DNA from 2 places in the Pseudomonas fjordensis genome. Region 1 is predicted to be linked to the other one. Evidence: predicted binding sites of a transcription regulator. Region 1 holds the regulator's gene; the other holds the start of a gene.

The links. Region 1 encodes FliA, which starts transcription of late flagellar genes. Its sites were predicted from a motif close to CTAAAGTTTNNNNNNNNNNNGCCGNTAA; they were not measured.
Region 2: ACWHXD_RS22180 (methyl-accepting chemotaxis protein) is a predicted target of FliA. The motif match lies at 1,503-1,530, and genes of this name have one in related genera.

What each region holds. Positions count from the first base shown of each region.
Region 1 covers NZ_OZ336860.1:4,725,179-4,729,537, reverse strand. Annotated here, with positions in the region: gene flhF (flagellar biosynthesis GTPase FlhF) at 1-420, shown strand, start outside; gene fleN (flagellar synthesis regulator FleN) at 526-1,359, shown strand; gene fliA (RNA polymerase sigma factor FliA) at 1,356-2,096, shown strand; gene ACWHXD_RS21495 (chemotaxis response regulator CheY) at 2,264-2,638, shown strand; gene ACWHXD_RS21490 (protein phosphatase CheZ) at 2,657-3,445, shown strand; gene ACWHXD_RS21485 (chemotaxis protein CheA) at 3,457-4,359, shown strand, end outside.
Region 2 covers NZ_OZ336860.1:4,868,838-4,873,196, reverse strand. Annotated here, with positions in the region: gene ACWHXD_RS22180 (methyl-accepting chemotaxis protein) at 1-1,473, opposite strand, end outside; gene ACWHXD_RS22175 (CPBP family intramembrane glutamic endopeptidase) at 1,679-2,470, opposite strand; gene ACWHXD_RS22170 (DMT family transporter) at 2,891-3,751, shown strand; gene ACWHXD_RS22165 (DMT family transporter) at 3,786-4,359, opposite strand, start outside.

The sequences.
Region 1 (4,359 bases):
GTGCTGATCGACACCGCCGGCCTGCAAGCCAGCGACCCGGCGCTGCGCATGCAGCTCGAAAGCCTGGCCGGGCGTGGCATCAAGTCGAAAAATTACCTGGTGCTTGCAACCACCAGCCAGAAACAGGTTCTTACCGCTGCCTATCACAGCTACAAGCGTTGCGGCCTGGCCGGCTGCATCCTCACCAAGCTCGACGAAACCGCGAGCCTGGGCGAGGTATTGAGCCTGGCCATCAGCCATGAATTACCGGTTGCCTACCTCACCGACGGGCCGCGGATCCCGGATGATCTGCATCTGCCGCGCCGTCATCAGTTGGTCAGCCGTGCCGTGAGTGTGCAAATGCAAGACGAGCCTAGCGAGGAAGCGATGGCCGATATGTTCGCCGACCTTTACCACCACCCCGCAAAACGGGTGGGTTGAGGCAGGATGAACACCGTGAAATGTACCTACATCGATGGTCTGCAAGCGATTCACGCGGCCAAGCCATGTAGCCTGCGTCTAAGCAAGACAAGGTAAAGAAATAAAATGGGCAGCATGCATCCCGTACAGGTGATCGCGGTGACCGGCGGCAAAGGTGGCGTCGGGAAAACTAACGTGTCAGTGAATTTGTCCCTGGCGCTGGCAGAGCTTGGCCGTCGCGTCATGCTGCTGGATGCTGACCTGGGCTTGGCGAACGTGGACGTTCTGCTGGGGCTGACACCCAAACATACCCTGGCCGATGTGATCGAGGGCCGCTGTGAGCTGCGCGATGTGCTGCTCCAGGGCCCCGGAGGCATTCGCATCGTGCCGGCGGCCTCGGGCACCCAGAGCATGGTGCACCTGAGCCCCGCGCAGCATGCCGGGTTGATCCAGGCGTTCAGCGACATCGGCGACAACCTCGACGTGCTGGTGATCGACACCGCCGCCGGCATCGGCGAATCCGTGGTCAGCTTTGTGCGCGCCGCGCAAGAAGTGCTGCTGGTGGTGTGCGACGAACCCACCTCGATCACCGATGCCTACGCACTGATCAAACTGCTTAACCGTGACTACGGCATGAACCGCTTTCGCGTGCTGGCCAACATGGCCCAGAGCCCGCAGGAAGGGCGCAACCTGTTCGCCAAGTTGACCAAGGTCACGGATCGTTTCCTCGATGTGGCTTTACAATACGTCGGCGCAGTTCCCTATGACGAGTGTGTGCGCAAGGCCGTGCAAAAGCAGCGTGCGGTCTATGAAGCGTTCCCTCGTTCGAAATGCGCACTGGCGTTCAAGGCCATTGCCCAGAAGGTCGATACCTGGCCGTTGCCCGCCAACCCGCGGGGGCATCTGGAGTTTTTCGTCGAGCGTTTGGTGCATCAGACGAGCGCAGGACCGGTGCTATGACATCCAGCGGCTACAACCTTTACAAAAAGTCGGCACGTGACAGCCAGGGCGAATTGATCGAGCGCTATGCGCCGCTGGTCAAGCGCATTGCCTATCACCTGTTGGCGCGCCTGCCCGCGAGTGTGCAGGTTGAAGACTTGATCCAGGCCGGCATGATCGGCCTGCTGGAAGTCTCGACCAAATACGACGCCAGCAAGGGCGCCAGTTTCGAAACGTATGCGGGTATCCGTATCCGTGGCGCGATGCTCGATGAAGTGCGTAAAGGCGATTGGGCGCCGCGTTCGGTACACCGCAATACGCGCATGGTCAGTGATGCAATTCGTGCAATTGAAGCAAAAACCGGTCGTGACGCTAAAGATCATGAAGTTGCGGCCGAACTCCAATTGAGTCTCGACGATTACTACGGGATTTTGAACGATACCTTGGGCAGCCGCCTGTTCAGTTTCGACGACCTTTTACAGGACGGCGAACACGAAGGGCTGCACGAGGACGGCGCGAGCGCCCATACGGAGCCGTCGCGCGACCTGGAAGACGAACGTTTCCAGGGCGCGTTGGCCGATGCAATCGCCAACTTGCCGGAGCGTGAGCGGCTGGTGCTGGCGCTGTACTACGACGAAGAGCTGAACCTCAAGGAAATCGGTGAGGTCCTGGGGGTCAGCGAATCGCGTGTCAGCCAGTTGCATAGCCAGTGCGCAGCCCGCTTGCGGGGGCGATTGGCCGAGTGGCGCGCGCGCTGACAGGCAGTGTGGGGACACTGCAGACGCTACCGTGAAACCGCAGGGTTTTGCGGGTGAGTACCGTGGTGCCCTGGGCAGTCCTTTTTGTGTAACGCCTGTTGATTGAAATGGCGCGTCCAGGTGCTGGGCGCGTTTAAGACTGCTTGGAGGTCGAATTGGACAAGAACATGAAAATCCTCATCGTTGATGACTTCTCAACGATGCGGCGGATCATTAAAAACCTGTTGCGTGACCTTGGGTTCACCAACACGGTCGAGGCGGATGACGGCCTGACGGCCATTCCGATTCTCAACAGCGGGAGCATCGACTTTCTGGTGACCGACTGGAACATGCCGGGCATGACTGGTATCGACCTGCTGCGCCACGTGCGCGCCGATGAAAAACTGCGCAGCCTGCCTGTGCTGATGGTGACCGCCGAAGCCAAGCGTGAACAGATCATCGAAGCCGCCCAAGCCGGGGTCAACGGTTACGTGGTCAAGCCATTCACGGCACTGGCCTTGAAAGAGAAGATCGAGAAAATCTTCGAACGCATCCACGGCTAATGCCATCGCGGGGGAGCTATGGAGCATAACGAAACGTCACAGGGCGACTTTGAGTCGACCCTGAAAAAACATGCTCACCAGTTGGTCGACAGCCTGGAAAAAGGCCAGTTCGCCGATGCGGTGCAGTTGATCCATGAGCTTAACCAGACCCGTGACCGCGGCCTGTACCAGGAAGTGGGCAAGCTCACACGCGAGCTGCACAGCGCAATCGTCAATTTCCAGATTGACCCGCGCATGCCCCAGGCCGAAGAAATTTCCCAGATTACCGATGCCACTGAACGCCTGTCCTATGTGGTCAGGCTGACTGAGGCGGCGGCCAACCGCACCATGGACCTGGTGGAAAACGCCACGCCTCTGGTCAATGGCATGGCCACCGAAGCCCAGGCCTTGAGCCAGGACTGGGGCCGCTTCATGCGCCGCGAAGTCGGTGCTGAAGAGTTTCGTGAATTGGCGCGTCGCGTCGACGGGTTCTTGTCGCGCAGCGAACAGGAAAACCGCACGGTGGCCAGCAACCTCAACGACATCCTGCTGGCCCAGGATTACCAGGACCTTACCGGTCAGGTGATCAAGCGCGTGACCCAGTTGGTCACCGAAGTGGAAAGCAACTTGCTCAAATTGGTGCTGATGGCCGGCCAGGTCGATCGTTTTGCCGGCATCGAACATGACCGCGAAGCGATCCTCTCGGAAAAAGATCCACAAAAACATCTCGCCAAGGGTGAAGGTCCGCAGATTCATGCCGATAAACGTGAAGACGTTGTGTCAGGTCAGGATGACGTAGATGACCTGTTATCCAGTTTAGGCTTCTAAGGAGCACCCACATGAGCTTCGGCGCCGATGAAGAAATCCTTCAGGATTTCCTTGTAGAGGCCGGCGAAATTCTAGAGCAACTGTCCGAACAACTGGTCGAGCTGGAAAGCCGACCGGATGATGCGAACCTGCTCAATGCAATTTTTCGCGGTTTTCACACTGTAAAAGGGGGCGCCGGCTTCCTCCAGCTCCATGAGCTGGTGGAGTGCTGTCACATCGCCGAGAACGTTTTCGACATCCTGCGCAAGGGTGAGCGTCACGTCGACTCGGAACTGATGGACGTAATTCTCGAAGCACTGGATGCGGTCAACGGCATGTTCAGCCAGGTGCGTGAACGTGCACCGATCACCGCCGCCACGCCGGAACTGCTGGCCGCCCTGGCGCGCCTGGCCGAACCTGCCGACACCGCGGCTGCGCCGGTGGTCGAGGCCGCGCCGGAGCCGGTGGCGCAAGCCGAGCCGGACGTGACCGACAGCGAGTTCGAACAACTGCTCAACTCCCTCAGCGCGGTCAAGGCCCAAGCTGAATCGCCGGTGCAGCCTGCCGCGACGCCGAGCAGTGAAGACATTACCGACGCTGAGTTCGAGTCGTTGCTCGACCAGTTGCACGGCAAAGGCCAGTTCGCAGCAGATGCCGTGGCACCGCCTGCCGCAGCGCCAGAAGCGCCCGCTGCCAACGCCAGCACCGATATTACCGACGACGAATTCGAGGCACTGCTCGACCAACTGCATGGCAAAGGCACCTTTGTGGCCGAAGCCCTGCCCGAGGTTGCTGCCACGGCCGCCGCTGCGCCAGCGGCCAGTGCCGCACCGGCCGGCGACGGGCTGATCTCTGATCACGAATTCGAAGCCCTGCTCGACGAGTTGCACGGCAAAGGCAAGTTCAGCGAAGTGGCCCCGGCCGCTGCCGCCCAG
Region 2 (4,359 bases), 140 kb from region 1:
GGTCTGGTCCGCCAACAGCGCAATGGTGCTGATGTTACGGCTGATCTCCTCGGCCACCGCGCTTTGCTCTTCGGTAGCAGCGGCAATCTGGGTGGTCATGTCGGTGATATTGGCCACCGCCTCACTGATGCCCACCAAGGCCTGGTCCGCTTCCATCACCCGCGCTACACCTTCTTCAGCCTGGCGGTGCCCGGCGTCCATGGTTTGCACGGCGGCGCTGGCGGTTTGCTGCAGCTTGGCGATCAGGGTATGGATCTGCCCGGTCGATTCAGCGGTGCGTTGCGCCAGTTGGCGCACTTCATCGGCGACCACCGCAAAACCACGGCCCATCTCACCGGCCCGCGCGGCTTCGATGGCGGCGTTGAGTGCCAGCAGGTTGGTCTGGTCGGCGATGCCTTTGATCACATCGACCACGCCGCCGATTTCATCGCTGTCCTTGGCCAGTTGCGTGACGGTCACACCGGTCTCCCCAACGGCTGCCGAAAGACGCTGAATCGCCTCGCGAGTTTCCCCGGCGATATCGCGGCCGCGCCCGGTCAGGCGATTGGCTTCCTGGGTGGCATCGGCGGTGCGCTGCACGTGGCTGGCCACTTCCTGGGTGGTCGCCGCCATCTGGTTCACCGCAGTGGCCACCTGTTCGGTTTCCACGCGCTGGCGTTCCAGGCCGCTGGAGCTGTTGTGTGCCAGGGTGTTGGACTGCGCCGCCTGATCGTTGAGGTGCTCGGCGGTGTCTTGCAGGCGGGTAAGGCAGGTCTTCAGACGCGCTTCCTGGCTGAGGATCGACATTTCCAGGCGCGCTTGTGCGCCACGGCTGTCGGTGTACATCTGCGCGATCAACGGGTCGGACGTGGTCTGTTCGGCCAGGCGCAGCAAACGCTTGAGGCCGCGCTGCTGCCAGCTCAGGCCCAGCAGGCCCAACGGCACCGACAGCGCCGCTGCCAGGGCAAAGCCCCATTGGGAGGTGAGGGTGGCGCCGATCATGAAGCTCAGTTGGCTGACCAGGATAAACGGCAGCCAGTCCTGCAACACCGGCAGCCACTTGTCCCGCTGGGGAACGGCCGACTTGCCCTGGTTGATGCGTTGATAGAGCGCTTCGGCCCGGCGGATCTGCTCGGCGGTGGGTTTGATGCGCACCGATTCGTAGCCGATCACCTGGTTACCGTCGAAGACCGGCGTCACATAGGCGTTAACCCAGTAGTGGTCACCGGTCTTGCAGCGATTCTTGACGATGCCCATCCATGGCAAGCCTTGTTTGAGCGTGGACCACATATGCGCGAACACGGCCGGCGGCACATCCGGGTGACGCACCAGGTTGTGTGGGGCGCGGATCAGTTCTTCACGGGTGAACCCACTGATTTCGACAAAGGCGTCGTTGCAGTAGGTAATCACACCCTTGGCATCCGTGGTGGAGATCAACCGTTGCTGAGCGGGGAAGGTACGTTCGCGCTGGGTAACGGGTTGGTTATTACGCATGATTGTTCAATCCGCAAGGCTTTCAGGGGGTATCGGCCATGCGGGGCATTTATTTAACTTATTTTTGCAACAATCCTGGGAACGGCGTTGCCCCTGTAGGAGCGAGCTTGCTCGCGAAGCACTCAAGGGCAACGCGTTCATTCAGGATGCCCGCGTTAGCGTTGAAGTCCTTCGCGAGCAAGCTCGCTCCTACAGTGAGGAAGGCTTAGCCGGCCAGCATCGGGTAGGTGAACAGGCCGAAGTGCAGCAGATTCAAGCCAAAATGCGTGGCAATCGCCGCGCCGAGCCCGCCAAAGCGATACGCCAGGCCGTAACCCACGCCGGCAATACTCGCCAGCAGCATCCACTGCCAACCCGCAGCAAAATGCACCAGGCCGAATAACAGTGAGGCCAGCAGCAGCGCGAGGTTTTCGCCATAGGGCAGGTGTTTGAAGCGTCGGCTCAGGCCGCCCTGGATATACCCGCGAAACAGCGCTTCTTCGACCAGCGTCACCAGCAGCAGGTTATTCAACACCCACAGCCACGCCTCGTCCGGCCACTTGGGCGCCCAACTGATCATCCCCAGCAGGGCCGCGCCACCCAAGGCGGCGATAGCGGCCAGGGTCACGGCCACGGCCGTGACGCAGATCGACAGGCGCAACGAGCGTCGCGCCACAATCCACGGGCAGGCCAGCAACAGCCAGAAGCCGATCAGGGGTTTGTCCTGGTTCAGGTACATCGAGAAGGGCACTGAGTCCGGAGTGAAACGCTGGGGCGCAATACCGCGGCCGTTATAGAAACCCGGCAGCCAGTGCATCGCCAGGCCCAGGGCCAGGACGATAAACAAACCGTGGCCCAGGTAGCGCGCCCAAGGGTTGCGTTGCTGGCGTACGGCATACCCGGCCACCAGCAGCAGTGCGATGGAGACCGCCGCCAGTACGCCCAGTTGGCCGTAGATCAAAGCCACGACATAGCCAATGGAAAGTAGGGTGAGGTACAGCCAGGGCAAAGCAATCATGTGAAATCCTTCGAAAAATCCGGGCGGCATTATAGCGAGTGGCCAGGTTCTAGGGCATGAAAACGCCTCCACGTACAAGGCAAGGGGGAAAGGATTGCAAAGTATGTTTGCGGCTGGTTATAGTCGTCGCGTCGTCATCCCTTCAAAAAGATCAGCACATGCCAGCTTCCCAGCGCATAGCGGTAGTCGATTCAGCGGTCAACGCTGTGGTCGTGCCGTGCCGTGGCAAGCAGCCTGCGCAGATCAGTCACTACCCCCCACCTGTCAGTAGCACGCCGGTGTACGCAGTCGTATCACCGCCGGGTGTTGGCATTTCGGGCTGATCAGCAATCCGCTGTTGCCCCGTGCCTGCCTGAAAAAAACCTACTGAATTTCAGTTTCTACTGAGTCGGCTTTTTGGCCTGATAACAGGTGGTAACCATGTCTGTGCTTTCGAAACAATCCGTGGCCGCGGCGGCCTCGACGAGCGTGTTTGTCCTGCTGTGGAGCAGCGGGGCGATATTCTCCAAGTTGGGCCTGGCCCATGCTTCGCCCTTTGCCTTTCTGCTGATCCGCTTTGCCATCGCCCTGATGGGGTTGGTGGTGCTGGTACCGATCCTCAAGTTGAAGCTGCCACGTCCCGGCAAGCCCCTGCTGTATGCGGCGGCGACGGGCCTGGTATTGCTGGGGGCCTACCAGATTTTCTATCTGCTGGCCCTGGACCTCAACGTCACCCCCGGGGTGATGGCCACCATCATGGGCGTGCAGCCGATCCTTACCGTGGTGCTGATGGAGCGCCAACGCTCCTGGCGCCGGCTGTTTGGCCTGGGGTTGGGGTTGGCGGGCCTGATCATGGTGGTTTACCAAGGCATCGGGCTGGCGGGCATGTCCCTGGCGGGGATGCTGTTCGGATTGCTGGCGCTGGCGAGCATGACGTTTGGCTCGATCATGCAAAAGCGCATCACCGACAACCCCTTGGGTACGTTGCCCCTGCAATACCTGGCCGGGTTGCTGCTATGCGCGGTGTTCGTGCCGTTCCAGCCGTTCCACTTTGAACACAGTGCGCGCTTTTACCTGCCGGTGCTGTGGATGGGGCTGGTGGTGTCCGTGCTGGCGACGTTGTTGCTGTACCGCCTGATTGCCCGGGGCAACCTGGTGAATGTCACCAGTTTGTTTTATCTGGTGCCGGCGGTAACCGCGGTGATGGACTACCTGATCTTCGGCAATCGCCTGGCCTTGTTGAGCGTACTGGGGATGGCGTTGATCATCGTCGGCTTGGTGTTTGTATTCCGTAAGCATTGAAACCCACCCCCTCGCTCCTACAATAGTGAAGTGGTCATTTGGACCGGCGCAGCACCAACCACAACGCCCCGGCAATCAACACTCCGCCATACAGATGAGCCATGGACAATGGCTCATCCAACAGCAACGCCCCCCACAACACGCCGAACGGCGGAATCATGAAGGTCACGGTCATCGACTTGACCGGGCCAATGGATGACAGCAGGCGGAAATACAGGATGTAGGCAAACGCCGTACACACCAGCCCCAATCCCAGTAGCGACGACCACACCTGCCAGCCGCCCCAACTCGCGGGTGGATGGCTGATGGCGCTGTAGGCAAACAACGGCAACAGGAACAACGTCGCCCCCAACATGCTGCCCAAGGCCGAGAGACGGCTGTCCAACCCGCCGCGCTGGTCCAGCCAACGCCGCGCCAAGAAACCGGCAAAGCCATAGCAGGTGGTTGCCAGCAGGCACGCCAGGGCGCCCATCAGTAATTCCAGATCAAAGGCCACCGGCCCCGCACGTGTGAGCACGGCAACGCCAAACAGCCCCAAGGCGACACCCGCGATTTTCGACGGCGTCAGGCGTTCGCTGAAAAACAATCCGCCAATCAACACACCCATC